Regions from separate parts of the Micrococcus sp. ACRRV genome, predicted to be linked through region 2. Evidence: riboswitches for the same ligand, from Rfam matches in the RefSeq annotation. Region 2 holds a riboswitch; the other holds the start of a gene.

Region 1 (10,451 bases), on a different contig from region 2:
GGGCGCGCCGCCGCGACCGCCGACGCCGTGGCCCGCGCCGCCGGGCTGCCCCTGCGGACGCCGCTGTTCAGCGCCCCCGCCGGGACCTGGGCCGCGGACGGGGACGGCACCGCCGTCGTCTCCGCGGCGCTGCTGGACCCCGCCGTGAACGAGGGGTGGACGCGGGCCCAGGCCGAGGACGCGCTGGCCGGACTGCTCGGGGCGGAGAGGGTGCTGTGGCTCCCGCCCGTCGCGGGGCACGCCGCCGGGCCGTGGGACGGGGGCGGCGCCGCGCAGCCCCACCCGCACCCGTGGCTGCGGTTCGTCGCGCCCGGCGAGGTGGCCGTGCACTGGCAGCCGGGTCGGCTGCACCCGGACCACGCCGCGTCCGCGGCGGCGCTCCACGCGCTCACCGGCGCCCGTGACGCCCGGGGGCGGGCGCTCTCGGTCCGCACGGTGCGCGCGCTGCCGCCGGGACCCGACGCGGACCTCGACGCCCGCGGACCGCTCTCCGCCCTGGACCTGCTGCCCCTGGCCCCGGGGGTGGTGCTGCGGCCGGCGCACGCCGACCCGGAGGCGGACGCGGCGACCGCCGAGGCGGCGGCCGCGCTGTTCCCCGGGGCGGAGCAGGTGCCCTTCCCGGGGCCGCCGCTGCTGCGGCTGCTGGGGACGCTCAGCGACCTGGTGCTGCCCCAGCCTCCGGGGGCGCGGACCCGTCGGCCGTCGCCGGCTCCGGCTCACCCGGAAGGTCCACGCGCGGCGCCCTGAGGGTGGAGGGCGGCGGGCCCTCGAGGCGGGCCTCCTGCGCGGCAGCGCGCACCCGCCGGCGATCCTGCGCCGGGGCGGCGTCCTCCGCGGTGCGTTCCGGCGCCACGTCGTCGTCGCCCTGGACGTCCGCGGCCGTCGCGTGGCTCGCGGTGGACCCGCCGTGGCGGATCAGCTCCCGGGGCAGCCGGAGCCGCTCCAGCATGGAGGACTGCCGCCGCTCCATGCCCTTGAGGTCCGAGGCGATCAGGGAGTTCACCCAGCGGGAGTTGGGGTCGGCGTCGATCAGGACGGCCTTGACCAGGAGCGTGCACGGCAGCGCGAGGATGGCGCCGAGCGGGCCGAGGACCCACGCCCAGAACAGCAGGGAGAGGAAGCTGACGGTGGGGATCACGCCGACGGCGTCACCGGCCACCTTGGGCTGGATGATGGACTGCAGGACGAAGTTCAGCACCGAGTAGCTGACCACCACCCACAGGAACGCGGGCCAGCCGCCGGCCGCCAGGCCGAGGATGGCCGGCGGGACCAGGCCGATGATGAACCCGACATTCGGGATGTAGTTGGTCAGGAAGCTCAGCACGCCCCAGACGAGGGCGAGCGGCACGCCGATGATCACGAGCGCGACCATGTCCAGCACCGCGACGATCAGCCCGAACACGGTGGTGACGATCCAGTAGCGCCGCACGCCGTCGGCGAAGTCGATCAGCGCCTGACCCAGCTCGTGCCGGGCGGTGCTGAGCAGGCGCACGCGCCGCTCCACGGCCATCGAGTCCATGGCCAGGAAGAACATGCCCATGATCACGGTGATCAGCAGGCCCAGCACGGCGTAGAGGTTGCTGGCGATTGTGGTGAGCGCGCTGACGGCGGCGCCCGTGACCGCGGACATGTCCACCGACGCCAGCTGCTGGTTCACCATGTCCGGGGTGACGCCGTGGTCCGAGAGCCACTGCGAGGCGTCGTGCATGATCTGCTGGAACTGCCCCGCGTACTTGGGCAGCTCCGTCAGCAGCTCCATGCCGGACCAGGCGATCATCCCGAGGAACGCGGCGATCACGGCGCAGACCACCACCACGGTGGTGGCGGCCCCGAGCACGGGGTGCAGGCCCCGGCGGATCAGCCACGCCTGCAGCGGGTAGGCCACGATCACCAGGTTCAGGCCGAGGAACACGGGCGCGGCGATGGAGGCGATGCCCTGGAAGAACTGGACCAGGACCACGAGGCCGGCCAGGGTCAGGACGATCACGAGCATGCGCGGCCACATGCGATGGGGGCGGCGGTTGTCCCACTCGGTGGCCGGGGTGGAGGTGCCGGTGACGGCGGGCGGTGCGGATGCGCTCACGGGGCCGAGTGTACGGCGGGGGCGGACCCGCTATGCTCGGGCTCACACACATCGACAGGGGAGCGCGTCCACGCGCTGAGAGTGCGGTCCGCCGCAGACCCTCGAACCTGCCCGGGTCATGCCGGCGAAGGAAGTCGAGTCCACCTCCCGGGCGGCTCGCCGATGCGGCCCCCGCCGCCCGGCCGGGCCGGCCGGCCCCTCCGCCCCGCTGGAGGAACCATGTCCGTGCACCGCACCGCCACCACCCGCCGCGGCGTCCTCGCCGCCGCCTGCCTCTCCGCGCTCGCGCTGACGGGCTGCTCCGTCTCCGCGCCCTCGACCGGGTCGTCGTCGTCCGCGGCGTCCTCCTCGGCGGCGCCGTCGTCCGCCTCGGGCTCGTCCTCGACCTCCGCCTCGGGGACCGCCGCCGCCGGCTCGAAGGGGACCGTCACGATCATGACGCACGACTCCTTCGCCCTGCCGAAGGAGCTGATCGCGCAGTTCGAGGCCGAGTCCGGCTACAGGCTGGTGACCACCGCGCCGGGCGACGCGGGCGCCGTCGTCAGCCAGGTCCTGCTGTCCAAGGACGCCCCCGTGGCGGACGGCGTGTACGGCGTGGAGAACCACTCCGCGCACCGCCTCGTGGACCAGGGGGCCGTCCAGGACGTCGCCCCCGCGGACCTGCCGGCCTCCGCGGAGGACCTCGTGGTGGACGGGAAGATGATCCCGGTCGACCAGGGCCAGGTCTGCTTCAACACGGACCCCGCGTGGTTCACGGAGCACGGGGTGGCCGAGCCGACCTCGATCGACCAGCTCCGCGACCCGGAGTACGCGAAGCTCACCGCGGTGACCTCGCCCGTCACCTCCTCCCCGGGCCTGGCCCTCCTGGCCGCCACCACGGAGAAGTACGGCGACGACGGCTGGCAGGGCTGGTGGGAGGACCTGCTGAAGGGCGGGGCCAAGGTGGACTCCACCTGGTCCGACGCCTACAGCACGGACTTCTCCGGCGGCGAGGGCAAGGGGGAGTTCCCGGTGGTGCTCTCCTACTCCTCCTCCCCCGCCTTCGCCCCGCAGACCGCCGTCATCGAGGACTCCTGCACCCCGCAGGTGGAGTACGCGGGCGTGCTGACCGGTGCCGAGAACCCCGAGGGCGCCAAGGCCTTCGTGGAGTTCCTGCTCTCGAAGGACGTGCAGGCCGCGATCCCCGAGAACATGTACATGTACCCGGTGGACGACACCGTGGAGCTGCCCGCCGAGTGGGCGGCGAACGGCCCGCTGGTCGAGGACCCGATCACCCCCGACCCCGCCGAGATCGACACCGAGCGGGAGAGCCTGCTCAAGGAGTGGACGGCCCTGTCCGAGTCGGCGGGCTCCCGCTGATGCCGACCCCGGCTCCCGCACGCGGGCGGCGGCGCGCGACGCCGCGTCCGCCGCGGGGCCGACGCGCCGCCGGGGACGGCCTCGCTCCGCTGTGGCTGCTGAGCGCGGCCGTCCCGGTCTTGTTCCTGCTGGTCCTCTTCGCCTGGCCCGTGGCCGCCATGCTGTGGCGGGGCGTGGCCTCGGTGGACGCCGCCGGCGACCCGACCGGCGGCCTGGACCTGTCCGCCTTCGCGCAGACCCTGGGCGCGTCCCGCACCTGGCGGATCCTGGGGAACACCCTGGGCCTGGCGGCCGCGGGCACGGCGGCCTCGGTGGCGCTGGGCGTGCCCACGGCGTTCGCGCTGCACCGCCGCGCGTTCCCCGGCCGCGGCCTCGCCCGGGCGGTGGTGACGGTGCCGTTCGTGCTCCCCACCGTGGTGGTCGGCGCCGCGTTCCGCGCGCTGCTTGCCGCCGACGGCCCCCTCGGGTGGACGGGCCTGGACCAGACGAGCACCGCCGTCGTGATGGCGATGGTGTTCTTCAACGTGTCCGTGGTGGTGCGGCAGGTGGGCGGCCTGTGGGCCGCCCTGGACCCGCGGCAGGCCGAGGCGGCGCGCACCCTGGGCGCGTCCCCGTGGCGGGCGTTCCGCACGGTGACCCTGCCCCAGCTGGCCCCGGCCGTGGCGGGCGCCGCTGCCCTGGTGTTCCTGTTCTGCGCGTCCGCGTTCGGGATCGTGCAGACGCTCGGCCGGCCCGGGCCGGGCACCCTGGAGACCGAGATCTGGGCGCAGACCACCGTGTACCTGGACCTGCGCACCGCCGCCGTGCTCTCCACGGTGCAGCTGGCGGTCGTGCTGGCGGCCATCCTCGCCTCGGGCGCCGCCGCCGCGCGGGCCCGCCGCGCCCTCCGCCTCGGGGAGGCCCCTGCGCGCCCGCTCACCCGGGCCGACGCCGTCCCGGCGGCCGTGACCCTGGCCGTCCTGGCGCTCGTGGTCGCCCCGATCCTGGCCCTGCTGGCCGGCTCCCTGCACTCGGCCGAGGGCTGGGGGCTGCGGAACTACCGGCTGCTGGCCACCAGCCCCGGCACGGGCTTCGCGGGCGGGGTGACCCCGGCGCAGGCCCTCGAGCAGTCCCTGCGCACCGCCGTGGACGCCACCGTGGTGACGCTCGTCGTGGCCGTGCCGCTGGCCCTGGTGCTCACCCGCCCGGTGCGCTCCCGGGCGGGGCGCGCGGCCCAGCGGGCCCTGGACGGGGCGCTGCTGCTGCCGCTGGGGGTGTCCGCGGTGACGGTGGGCTTCGGGTTCATCGTCTCGCTGCGCGCCGCGGCCCCCGACCTGGCGGCGTCGGGTGCGCTCGTGCCCCTGGCGCAGTCCGTGATCGCCGTCCCCCTGGCGGTGCGCGCGCTGGTGCCGGTGCTCGGGGCCGTGGACCCGCGGCTGCGCGAGGCCGCGCGCACGCTCGGTGCCGGGCCGTGGCGCGTGCTCGCCACCGTGGACGGCCCGTTCCTGGCCCGCGGCGTGGGGGTGGCGGCGGGCTTCGCGTTCGCCGTGTCCCTCGGCGAGTTCGGGGCCACGAGCTTCCTCGCCGCCGCGGACCGTCCCACCCTGCCCGTGCTGATCGCCCGGCTGATCGGCCGCCCCGGCGCGGACAACCACGGCATGGCGCTGGCGGCCGCCGTGGTGCTCGCCGTGCTCAGCGCCGGCGCCCTCCTCGCCTGCGAACGCCTGCGCCCCCGCGGCGCCGCCCCCTCCGGAGGTCTCTGATGCCCGCCCGCATGCACCACCACGATGCCGCGCCCGCCCTCCGGCTGCGGGGGCTGGCCGTCGCCTACCCGGACGGGTCCGTGCCGGTGACCCGGGCGGACCTGGACCTCGCCCCCGGGGAGATCGTGGCCCTCCTGGGGCCCTCGGGCTCGGGGAAGTCCACGGTGCTGCGCGGGATCGCCGGCCTGGAGGACGTCCCCGCGGGCACCGTGGAGCTCGCCGGCCGGGACGTCACCGCGGTGCCCACGCACCGGCGCGGCGTGGGCATGGTCTTCCAGGACGGGCAGCTGTTCCCCCACCGCACGGTGGCCCGCAACGTGGCCTACGGGGTGGAGGCCGCCGGCTGGGACCGCTCCCGCCGGGACGCCCGCGTGGCGGAGCTCCTGGAGCTCGTGGACCTCGCCGCGCTGGCCGACCGGCCCGTGCAGACCCTCTCCGGCGGGCAGGCTCAGCGGGTCGCCCTGGCGCGCTCGCTGGCTCCGTCCCCGGCGGTGCTGCTGCTGGACGAGCCGCTCTCCGCCCTCGACGCGGACCTGCGCACCCGCCTGGCCGCGGACATCCGGACGGTGCTGCGCGCGGAGGGGGTGAGCGCCGTCGTCGTGACGCACGACGCCGCCGAGGCCGCCGTCATGGCGGACCGGACCGTGCGCATGGGGGCCGACGGCGTGCTGCACGGCGCCGCGGCGGACGGGGCGCTGACCGCCGGGTAGCGTGACCGCATGAGCACCTCCTCCGCCCGCGGCCGCCTGAGCGCGGAGGACGTGGTGGACGCCGCCGTGGGGATCCTGCAGGACTTCGGCATGGGGGACCTGTCCATGCGGCGGGTGGCCTCCGTGCTGGGGGTGCAGGCCTCCGCCCTGTACTGGCACGTCCCGGACAAGCAGACGCTGCTGGCGCGGGTGGCGGACCGGATCGTCGCGGACGTGGAGCGGGCCTGCGCCGCCCGCCGGGTGGAGGACCTCGCCGGCCGGGCGGAGGAGGCGGAGGCCGTGCTGCTGCGCCACCGCGACGGCGCGGACGTGGTCCTCTCCGCGCTCGCGCTGGGCCTCGGCGGGCTGGGCCTGCACCGGCTCCTCGTCGACGCCGCCCACACGCCCGAGGAGGGCGAGCGGGCGTTGGCCGCCCTGCTGGGCACCGCCGCCTTGCGCCAGCAGCGGAATCAGGCCGCCGCGCTGGGCCTCCGCCTGGGCCCGGACGTCCAGGCACGGCGCACCGGAGCGCTCTGAGGAGGACGCCGGTGCGGCCCATCGCGCGGGCGACCAGGTCTGCCCTGAGCCGGGGGCGCTCACTATCGTGGTCGGGACGTGGACGGCGCGGGCACCGCCCTGGGCGGGCCCTCGTCGCCAGCCAGCCCGCCGCCCCGGTCCCGGCGAACCACTGCCGGAGCGGCCCCGCCAAACCCGCCGGCAGCCTCATGGACAACAGCAGCACTCATCCTCGAGAGGGGCAGGTGAGGTCCCTCCACTTCGACACCGACGCCTCCTCCCCGGATGCGTTGCTGGACCCGATGTGGGCCTTCACGGGACCCCGCGCCTCCCGCGCCGGCGCGCCCGCACCGGACGGGGCCGACGTCCTGGCCCGTCGTGTCCGGCCGGCGCACCCCGGACCGGTGCCGGCCGGCAGGACGGGGTGCGCGTGGTCGCCCGCCCGCTGGCCATGCTCCCCGGCGTCGACCACGGGCGGGCGTTGCGGCTGGACCTGCACCCGGTGCGGGACGGGATCGTGTTCGTCTCCCGGCACCTGGAGCTGCGGGAGCTCGGCGACGACGTCAAGGGCCTGGTGCTGACGGGCGTGGTCCCGGCGGCGCGGCTGGGGTACTTCTGGGACACCGTGGCCGGGGACCTGCCCGAGGGGCGGCCCGTGATCGTGCGGCTGCGCTCCAACGACGACGCCGAGCTGCTGACCCTGCTGCGGGCGATCGCCCCGCCCTGGCTGCGGGTGGTGTCCTACCGGCTGGACGAGTCGCCCGTGGGCTCGCAGCGCTCCAGCTACCTGCTCCCGGACGTGGACGGCGAGGCGGTGGCCGCCAGCGGAGCGGAGCGGGTGCCCCTGGAGACCCTGCGGGAGGCACACCAGGCCAGTGCGGAGGTGGAACGGGCCTCCCGGGTGTTCCTGGCGCGGCGGCGCGTGGACCGGTTCGTGCGCCGCTCCGTGCCGGACCTGATGCACAGCCTGTCCTACACGGACCCGGCGGAGGTGCGGCACGTCTACGTGGACGGGTCCGTGCTGCGCGGCACGCGCACCGGCGGCGCCGCGGCCGTCACCCGCTCCGGCCCGTGGGCCGCCCACGCGCTCCCGGGCGCGACCATCCCCCTCGAGGCCGAGCTCGAGGCCCTCACCCTGGGCCATCTGATGGCGGCGTGGTCCGGCACCCCCGATGAGCGGGTGCTCATCCACTCGGACTCGCGGGCCGCCCTCGCCCTGCTCCGGGAGGCGCACCGCGAACGCCTGACCCTCGGCGACGCCCGTGGCGAGCGGATCCGTCGCGCCCTGCGGCGCCTGTTGGCCGCCGTGGACCTGGCCGGGTCTGCCGGGGTGGAGGTGTCCACCCTCTGGGTGAAGGGCCACGCCGGCACGCACGGGAACGAGCTGGCCGACGACCTGGCCCGCTCGGCCGCCCGGAACACCGCCGCCGGGGTGTCGGCGGACGAGATGCGCCGCCGCATGCGGCACGTGGTGCAGCTCTGGGACGCCACCACGCACCCCCCGGCCTAGGGGCGGGGCGCCGTCGAGCCGCACCCGCCCGACGCGTCGACCAGGGCGGGTCCCGGGGTGCCATGACGTAGCGTGGCCACCATGGGAGCCCTCGCCGACGCGATCAGCGCGTTCAACTCGAAGTACTGGTATCTGGTCATGGCCCTGCTGGCGTTCGCCGGCGTGTGGTTCACCGTCCGCACCGTGGGCGTGCAGGTCCGCATGCTCCCGGAGATGATCCGCTCCGTGGCGGCCAAGAGCCCGGAGGGCGGCGCGGACGACGGCGTCTCCCCCTTCCGCGCGTTCACGATCTCCGCGGCCTCCCGCGTGGGCACGGGCAACGTGGCCGGCGTGGCCATCGCGATCGTGCTCGGCGGCCCCGGCGCCGTGTTCTGGATGTGGGTGATGGCGATCCTCGGCGGCGCCACCGCGTTCGTGGAGTCCACGCTGGCGCAGCTGTACAAGCGGAAGGACAGAGACGGCTTCTTCGGCGGGCCGGCGTACTACATCCGGGACGGCCTGGGCCTGAAGTGGCTGGCGGCCCTGTTCGCCGTGGCCATCACGGTGACCTACGGGTTCGTGTTCAACGCGGTGCAGTCCAACTCGATCTCCGAGTCCGTGCAGGCCAACTGGGGCGCCTCCACCACCACCGCGTGGATCGTGGGCGTCGCGCTGGCCGTGATCACGGCCCTGGTCATCTTCGGCGGCGTCCAGCGCCTCTCCTCCGTGACCAACGTGATCGTCCCGGTCATGGCCGTGGCCTACGTCCTGCTGGCCGTGGTGGTCATGGTCATCAACATCACGGAGATCCCCGCGATGTTCGCGCTGATCGTGCGCCACGCGCTCGGGTTCGAGCAGGTGGCGGGCGCCGCCGTCGGCATGGCGATGGTGATGCAGGGCGTGCGCCGCGGCATGTTCTCCAACGAGGCCGGCATGGGCTCCGCCCCGAACGCGGCCGCCGCGGCCGCCGTGTCCCACCCGGCCAAGCAGGGCTTCGTGCAGTCCCTGGGCGTGTACTTCGACACCCTGCTGGTCTGCTCCGCGACCGCGTTCATCATCCTGCTCTCCAACCCCGAGTACGGGAACACGGACGCCCTCGGCATGGTGGTCACGCAGAATGCGCTCCAGCAGGCCGTGGGCGCCTGGGCGGGCCCGTTCCTCACCGTGGTGATCTTCTTCCTCGCCTGGTCCTCCGTGCTCGGCAACACCTACTACGGCGAGGCCAACATCCGCTACCTGGCCGGGGAGCGCGCCCCGCAGTGGATCACGGCGTTCCGCGTGCTGGTGCTGCTGTGCGTCGTCGGCGGCGCCCTCGGCACCGTGTCCCTGGTGTGGAACCTCGCGGACACCTTCGCCGCGCTCATGGCGACGATCAACCTGGTGGCGATCATCCCGCTCGGCGGGCTGGCCGTGAAGCTGCTCCAGGACTACGAGCGCAAGCTCAAGGCCGGCGAGGACCCGCACTTCCGCCTCGCCGACCTGCCCGAGGCGAAGAACGTCCCGCTGTGGGGCGATGAGGACGCCGAGCTCATGCGCACGGAGCAGGGCCATGGCGCCGGCGCCCGCGAGGAGCTGCACCACTCGGACCGGCCCGGCCGCGGGCACGGCGGCGGGTCGCACTCCGCCTGAGCGTCCCGGGACGACGACGGGGCGGGCACCGGTGATCCGGTGCCCGCCCCGTCGTGTGCTCAGGGCGCGTGGTGCGCTCAGCCGATGGAGGAGATGCGGCCGATCACGAACAGCAGGACTCCGATGACGACCAGCGCGATGAGCAGGCCGAGCAGGATCCTGCCCATGCCGCCCTCGCCGGACTTGTCGGCCTCCATGCCGGGGTTGGTCGGACCGACGCCCAGGCCCTCTGCGGGCGGGGTGTCCCCGGCGACGGCGTGGCCGGAGTTCTCGTCCGTGGCGCGGGCGAGGTGGTCGGAGCGGTGGGCGTCGGCGGGCTGGTCGGGGTGATGCGGGGTGGCCATGGCGGTGTCCTCTCGGGTCTGGGCCTGTCGGCCCCGGGTGCCTGCCGCCCACGCTATCGGCGCAGCTCCCTCCCGCCCCAGGGCGGGGGTGCCGCCGCCGTACCGGCTCTCAACGCCGTGCCCCCTCCCGACCCCGGCGAGGCCCGCGCGTCCATCTGCCGGACCGGCCCTTGCCCCGGGCCCCCGCCCTCCCTAACGTGTCTCGGGTCACACTCGAAGCGGAGCAAGGAGCGGCCCATGGGCGAGGCCTACATCATCGACGCGGTGCGGACCCCGGTGGGGCGCCGCGGCAAGGGGCTCGCCGGGGTCCACCCGCTGGACCTCGCGGCGGCACCGATCCGGGAGCTGGTGGGCCGGCAGGACGTCGACTCGGCCGAGTACGACGAGGTCATCCTCGGCTGCATCGACCAGCTCGGCCCGCAGGCCATGGACGTGGCGCGCAACGCCTGGCTGGCCGCGGGGCTCTCGGAGGACGTGCCGGGCTCGACGATCGAGCGCCAGTGCGGCTCGGGCCAGCAGGCGATCCACTACGCGGCGCAGGCCGTCATGAGCGGGACGGCGGACCTCGTCGTCGCCGGCGGCGTGCAGTCCATGAGCGCC
Region 2 (6,914 bases):
GTCGTCCGCGCGCTGCTCGCGGCGGCCGACCCGGCGGCGTGGCCGCTGCCGGGGCCGTTCGCGTAGCGGGGCGGGGCCGCCGCCGAGGTCAGTTCCGGTCCGCCCACGCGGCGTGGCCGCCGGCCAGGGAGAGCACGCGGTCCGCCGCCTCCGGCGCGGCGGCGACGACGGCCTCCCGCGCCCGCGCGGACCGTGCCCCGGCGGCGCAGTAGACCACCACGGTGCGGCCCGACTCCGGCGAGTGCGCGGCCGGGTCGGCGAGCACCTCGTCGAGGCGGACGTGGCGGTCCTCCGCTGCGGCGGGCGCCGAGATCCGGGCGAGGCCGCGCTCCCAGTCCTCGCGGACGTCGAGGAGGGTCAACGCCGCGGCGCGTTCCGGGTCGGCGAGCAGGGCGGCCAACCCGGCCGGGGTGATCTCCCCCGACTCGACGGGGTCCGCCCCGCCCCGCGGCACGGTGTGAGCGGACAGGTCCGTCACGGACGTCCGCTCCGGGTCCGGCACCAGGCGCAGGGTGCTGAACCGCATGGTGAGGGCGTCCACGGACAGGAGCCGGCCGGTGAGGGGCTCCCCCACCCCGGCCAGGAGCTTGACCGCCTCGGCCGCCATGAGGGAGCCGATGATCCCGGGCAGCACGCCGAGCACCCCGGCCTGCGCGCACGTGGGCACCTCGCCGGGTTCGGGCTCGTCCGGGAACACGTCCCGGTACAGCGGCCCGCCCGGGGCGAACACGCTCACCTGCCCCGCGAACCGCAGGATCGCGCCCCACACGACGGGCACCCCGGCGATCTCGCCGGCGTCCGCCACGAGGTAGCGCGTGGCGTAGTTGTCCGAGCCGTCCACCACCAGGTCGACGGCGCCCACGAGCTCCAGCGCGTTCGCCGCGGCGAGCCGCTGCCGGTGCTCCACCACGCGGATCTCCGGGTGCAGCCCGCGCATCGTCTCGGCGGCCGAGGCGGTCTTGGGACGGCCGAGGTCGGCCTCGACGTGGATCACCTGGCGGTGCAGGTTCGAGCGGTCCACCACGTCGTCGTCGACGACGTGCACCTCCCCCACCCCCGCGGCCGCCAGGTAGGTGAGCACGGGGGCGCCGAGCCCGCCCGCGCCGACGACGAGCACGCGGGCGCGGAGCAGCCGCAGCTGCGCCTCCGGGCCGAAGCCGGCCAGGCCCAGGTGCCGGGCGAAGCGCTGCAGCTGGGTGTCGGAGAGCTCATCCAGCGAGTGCGGCGCCCGGTCCTCGGGGACGAGCGGCTCCCCCGCCGGCCGGCTCACGCCCGCTCCTCGGCTCCGCCGATCCGCCCGGCCATCGGGGAGGACGCCAGGGCGTGGAGCCGACGCGGGATGCGCCCGGCCCGGTGCGCGTGGTAGCCGGCCTCGAGCGCGAGGCGGCAGGCGTGCGCCATGCGGGCGGGCTCGGCGGCGCGGGTGATGGCGGAGGCCGCCAGGACGGCGTCGCAGCCGGCCTCCATGGCCAGGGCGACGTCCGAGGCGGTGCCCACGCCGGCGTCGAGCACGATCGGCACGGAGGCGCGCGAGACGATCAGCTCCAGGTGTGCGCGGTTGAGGATGCCCAGCCCCGAGCCGATGGGCGAGCCCAGGGGCATGACCGCGGCGGCACCCGCGTGCTCCAGGCGCAGGGCCATGGCCGGGTCGTCCGAGGTGTAGGCCAGCACGGTGAACCCGGCGGCGGCCAGCTGCTCCGTGGCATCCAGGGTCTCGACGACGTCGGGCAGCAGGGTGCGGTCGTCGGCGATGACCTCGACCTTGACGAGCTCGGTCTCCAGCGCCTCCCGGCCCAGACGCGCGGTGAGGACGGCGTCCCGGGCGGTGCGGCAGCCGGCGGTGTTGGGGAGCACGTCGATGCCGAGCCGGTCCAGCAGGGCGATCAGCCCGTCGCGGGCGTCGGTGGACCAGCGGCGCAGGGCCACGGTCGTGAGGGTCGTCTCCGAGGCGACCAGCGCGCCCTCCAGCGCGGCGAGGTCCGTGATGCCGCCGGTGCCCATGATCAGGCGGGAGGACAGCTCGTAGCCGCCGATCCGCAGGGGCGGGACGGCGGTCGACGCCTCCCGGGCGCGGCGGCGTTCGGTCGTGTCGTGCGGCGCCACCGCTCAGCCCCCCTGCACCGCGGTGACGACCTCGACGGCCTCGCCGCCGGCCAGCGTCCGGGCGGCCCATGCCGAGCGGGGCACGACCTCACCGTCCACGGCCACGGCCACGCCGAGTCGTCGCCCGTCAGCGGCGGCGCCGTCGTCGCGGACCGTGCGTCCCGTCACGTGCTCGACGACGTCGCGCACGGTGGGCCCGTCCAGCTCGGCGGGTTCCCCGTTGAGGGTCAGGGTGAGGGTGCTCATGCGGTCTCCTTCGGCAGGGCGGTCAGCAGGTCGAGAACTCGCCCGGCCGCCCACGGCGCGAGCAGGATCCCGTGGCGGTGGAAGCCGGTGGCCACGACGACCGGGGCGCCCGGCACGACCTCGACCCGCGGGGCGTCGTCGGGGGTGCCGGGGCGGGCGGCGGTGGTGACCTCGGCGAGCTCGCACTCGCGCACGGCGGGAAGGATCGCGGCGGCGTCGGCCAGCAGGTCGAGGACGGACCCGGCCGACGTGCCGGCGAGGCCGTCCTCGCGGGCCGACGCGCCGACCACGAGGGTCCCGTCCGCGCGGGGCACCAGGTAGACCTGCCGGCCGTGGACGAGACCGCGGACCGTGCGGGTGATCAGGTGGTCCTCCCCCGGCAGCAGCTGCTCGGGCCGCACGCGCAGGCGCAGCACATCCCCGTGGACGGGGCGCAGCGGCACCTCGGCGGTGGCCGCCCCGCCGATGCCCCGGTGCCCCAGGCCGGCAGCCAGCACGGCGGCGTCCGCGTCGATCGCCGCCCCCGACTCGAGCGTGAGCCCCACGCCGGAGCCCACCGGGTCGGTGGACGTGACCGTGCCGGACACGAGGCGGGCGGCGGGGCCGGCGCCGGCGGGCAGGGGGCCGCCGTCGGGACCGGCCTCGGCCACGAGGGCCGCCAGGCAGGCCGCGGCCGCCCGGCGGGGGTCGACCTGGTGGTCGTCCGGGGCGTCGAAGCCCGCGGCCAGGCCGGGGGCCAGCGCGGGCTCGGCCCGGCGCAGGGCGCGGACGGCGACGGGCTCCACCCGGCGGCCGAGCGCGGACGCGTGCGCGAGCACGTGCTCCCACGCGAGCACGTCCGAGGGATCCGCCGCCACGATCCACGAGCCCTCGGCGCGGAAGCCGGTCCCGACGTCGGAGAAGCCGGCGAGCAGATCCACGAGCAGGGGCCAGCCCTTCCAGCCGGCCTGCAGCAGCGGGGCGAGCGCGTCCTGGCTGAACTGCGTCTCGGCGAGCGGGGCGAGCATGCCCGCGGCGGCGTGGGTGGCGCCGGCCACGGCGTGTGGGCGCCCGGCGGTGTCCAGTTCGGGGGCGATCAGGGTGACGGCGTGGCCTGCCGCGCGCAGACGCACGGCGGCGGTGAGGCCGATGATCCCGGCCCCGACGACGGCCACGTGCACGGACCGGTCCTCCTCACGGCGGCATGACCCGCATCGAGTGGTGATGGTCGGCCGCGCCGGCGCGGTGCGCCCCTGCGGCCCTCTCAGCCCGGCGTGTGCGGCCCGGGCTCCCATGGAACTGCGGCCAGTCTGCCACAGTGGGCGCATGCACTCCCCCGATCCGCTCCTGATGACCGCGGCCGGCCGCGACGACGGCGACACCGGCCCCGGCGCGGGCCGCCGCGCCCGCCTCGCCGCCTCCCGGCTGTACGTCTGCACCGACCTGCAGCGGTTCCTGCGCCCGGACGGCACGCTCGACACGGCCGCGTTCGGGGGCTTCTGCGCGGCGGCGTTCCGCGGCGGGGTGGACCTGATCCAGGTGCGGGACAAGGCCGTGGACGTGGCGGTCGAGCTGGCCGCGTTCGCCGTGCTCATCCCGCTGGCCCGGGAGCACGGGGCGCTCTCGGCCGCCAACGATCGCGCCGACGTCGCCGCCCTGGCCGGGGTGGACGTGTTCCACACCGGCCAGACCGACCTGACCACCGCGCAGTGCCGCGCCCTGCTGGGCCCGAACGTGGTGCTCGGCCGCTCGTGCCACACCCCGGACCACGTACGCGCCGCCCGCGCGGAGGACGGCCTGGACTACTTCTGCACGGGACCGGTGTGGGCGACGCCCACGAAGCCGGGCCGGGCCGCCGTCGGACTGGGGCTGCCAACCCTCGCCGCGCGCCTGGACGCGGAGGACCCGGCGGGGGCACGGCCGTGGTTCGCCATCGGCGGCGTCGACGCGGAGCGGCTGCCCGAGGTCCGCGCGGCCGGCGCGGGGCGCATCGTGGTGGTGCGGGCCGTGACGCAGGCGGCCGACCCCGAGGCGGCGGCCCGGACGCTGCGCGCGGGCCTGCCCGGCTGACGTGCCCCGTGGGGAGGTCACGGACGGGCCGTCCTGATGGTGTAGAGTCGACGAGTCCGCAACGCGCTCGACGCGTCGCGACCCCCGCCTCCGTAGCTCAGGGGATAGAGCGTCTGCCTCCGGAGCAGAAGGCCGCAGGTTCGAATCCTGCCGGGGGCACCACAGACCGGGCGGTCACCTTCGGGTGGCCGCCCGTCGTCATCCCCGGGGGAGCCGGCGGGCGGCCAGGACCATGCCGAGGCACAACCCGACGTCCAGGGGCGCGGCCGGATAGAACGCGTCCACGCTGCGGTCCCACGCGAAGAGCACGCAGCGCAGCACGGCCAGGACCGCGTAGGCCACGACGGGTCCGGGCCGCCTGACAGCCACCGGCCGAGGCCACAGCGCGGGCAGCGCCGCCAGCGGGAGGACCAGCGAGACGGCCCACGCCCCGAGGGCCACCGCCGTCGGCACGGGCAGGACGGGTCCGGCGATCACCAGCGCCGCGAGCAGCACCACCCAGCCGGCCGGCGCCCACAGCGCGATGCGCACGGCCGGGGACGGCGGTGGCCCGGTCCGGCCCTCGGCCCCGCCTCGACGTGCTGTGTCATGATCCTGAGCCATGAAACGGGCCTCCCTCATCGTCCTCATCACCCTCGCGGGTCTCCTCGTGATCGCACTCCCGACCGCGCTGTTCTTCGGCCTGGGCGATCTGGTCCTCGGCGGCGACGCCTCCAGCGCGCTCTTCACCGTCGGCTTCATGGCCGCGGGCCTCGCCCTGCTCTGGGCGGCACAGTTCGCGTGGTCGTCGTGGCGGGAGTCCCGGGCCCGGCGGCGCCGCGACTGAGCGGACGCCTCGCCTCAGCCCCGCTGCGCGTGACCGTGGTCGACGGGCCCGTGCCACGTCGGCCGCGAGGCGTCCCCGACCGCGAGGGCCTCCCCCGCCCGCATCGCGTCGGCCAGCCACGGCTTGGCCCGCTCGAGCGCGTCCTCCCAGCTCAGGCCCGCGCCGGCCAGCGTGGCCAGGGCCGAGGAGAGGGTGCAGCCGGTGCCGTGCGAGGCGCGGGTCGTCACGCGCGGGCCGCGCACCTCGTGCACGGCCCCGTCCACGCGCACGACGGCGTCCGGCACCTCCGCCGCCTCGGCCTCGTCCAGGTGCCCGCCCTTGAGCAGGACCGTCACGTCGTGCTCGGCGGCCAGGCCCCGGGCCGCGTCGAGGGCGGCGTCCCAGTCCGTCGCGTCCCGCCCGGTCAGCCGGGCCAGCTCGGGCATGTTGGGGGTCACCAGGTGCGCCGCCCGCAGCAGCCGGGCCCACGCGGCGCGCCCGTTGTCGTCGCCCGCCGTGGTGAGGGCGTCCCCGCTCGAGGCCACCATGACCGGGTCCAGCACGACGACGGCGGGTCGGGTCTCCTCGAGCCAGCCGGCGACGGCCCGCATGAGCTCCACCGTGCCGAGCATGCCGATCTTCACGGCGTCCACGGCGATGTCGGCGGCGACCGAGTCGAGCTGGGCGCGCACCACGTCCACCGGCAGCGGGTGGACGGCCTGCACGCCCTGCGTGTTCTGGGCGGTGATCGCGGTGATCGCGGTCATCCCGTAGCCGCCCCACGCGGCGATGGTCTTCAAGTCGGCCTGGACACCGGCGCCGCCGCCGGAGTCGGAGCCGGCGATGCTGAGCACGCGGGGGACGGCGGAGGTCATGCGGGGGCTCCTTCGGGTCGGGGCGGATCGGCCGCCCGGGCCGGGCCGATCCCGTCCATGAGAATGTAGTCGCATGTCCCACGTCACAGAGAGCTCTCCCGCGCACCCCGGCCGAGCCGAGGAGTCGGCGCCGCTGCGGCCAACCTCCCCGCTCGGGATCGCCGCCACGTTCATCGGCACCACCATCGGCGCCGGGTACGCCTCGGGCAACGAGATCCTGCAGTACTTCGTGAGCTTCGGTCTCTGGGGCGGCACGGGGGCGCTCGTGATCGCCGGCGCGCTGTTCTTCCTGCTCGCGGTGATCGTGCTGCGGCTGGCGCAGAAGCTGCGGACCACGGACATCCACCGGATCGTGAACCCCACGACGTCGCGCGTGCCCACCTGGTTCGCGGACCTGTGCATCACCACGTCCCTGCTGGGGACGCTGGTGATCATGCTGGCCGGGGCCGGGGCGGCGGTGCACACCGCGTTCGGGCTGCCCTCGCTCGTGGGCTCGCTGGTGATGGCGGCCGTCTGCGTGGTCTCGGTGCTGGCCGGCATCACGGGCCTCGTGCGCGTCCAGGCCGTGGTGGTCCCCCTGATCATCGTGGTCGCCGTCGGCGTCGCGGTGTGGGGGCTGGCGAACCCGGGGGCCGCGGTGGACGACGTCGCCGCGCTCGTGACCTCGTCCCCGCTGATCAACCAGTGGTGGCTCTCGGGCGTGCTGTACGTGGCGTTCAACATCCAGCTGGCCTACGCGGTGCTCGCCCCGATCGGCGAGGAGAGCTCCTCGTCGGGCCGCTCCCTCGTCGCCGGGGCCGGGCTCGGGGCACTGGGCCTCGTGGTGATGGCCGGCG

The links. Region 2 has a riboswitch for thiamine pyrophosphate ahead of MHY29_RS03130 (FAD-dependent oxidoreductase). Riboswitches for the same ligand answer to the same signal wherever they lie in the genome.
Region 1: linked by a shared signal. The riboswitch ahead of MHY29_RS08515 (thiamine ABC transporter substrate binding subunit) and the one ahead of MHY29_RS03130 (FAD-dependent oxidoreductase) in region 2 are both predicted to bind thiamine pyrophosphate.

The regions. Positions count from the first base shown of each region.
Region 1 covers NZ_JAKRNH010000073.1:835-11,285, reverse strand. Annotated here, with positions in the region: gene MHY29_RS08525 (agmatine deiminase family protein) at 1-747, shown strand, start outside; gene MHY29_RS08520 (AI-2E family transporter) at 653-2,083, opposite strand; TPP riboswitch at 2,130-2,233, shown strand; gene MHY29_RS08515 (thiamine ABC transporter substrate binding subunit) at 2,303-3,442, shown strand; gene MHY29_RS08510 (iron ABC transporter permease) at 3,442-5,184, shown strand; gene MHY29_RS08505 (ABC transporter ATP-binding protein) at 5,184-5,894, shown strand; gene MHY29_RS08500 (TetR family transcriptional regulator) at 5,904-6,410, shown strand; gene MHY29_RS12505 (ribonuclease H family protein) at 6,820-7,899, shown strand; gene MHY29_RS08490 (sodium:alanine symporter family protein) at 7,981-9,507, shown strand; gene MHY29_RS08485 (hypothetical protein) at 9,585-9,851, opposite strand; gene MHY29_RS08480 (acetyl-CoA C-acetyltransferase) at 10,089-10,451, shown strand, end outside.
Region 2 covers NZ_JAKRNH010000016.1:26,649-33,562, reverse strand. Annotated here, with positions in the region: partial or broken gene MHY29_RS03150 (metal-dependent hydrolase) at 1-66, shown strand, start outside; gene MHY29_RS03145 (HesA/MoeB/ThiF family protein) at 89-1,270, opposite strand; gene MHY29_RS03140 (thiazole synthase) at 1,267-2,103, opposite strand; gene thiS (sulfur carrier protein ThiS) at 2,107-2,349, opposite strand; gene MHY29_RS03130 (FAD-dependent oxidoreductase) at 2,346-3,509, opposite strand; TPP riboswitch at 3,503-3,633, opposite strand; gene thiE (thiamine phosphate synthase) at 3,655-4,398, shown strand; tRNA gene MHY29_RS03120 (tRNA-Arg) at 4,485-4,560, shown strand; gene MHY29_RS03115 (hypothetical protein) at 4,597-4,929, opposite strand; gene MHY29_RS03110 (hypothetical protein) at 5,000-5,224, shown strand; gene thiD (bifunctional hydroxymethylpyrimidine kinase/phosphomethylpyrimidine kinase) at 5,239-6,078, opposite strand; gene MHY29_RS03100 (hypothetical protein) at 6,152-6,914, shown strand, end outside.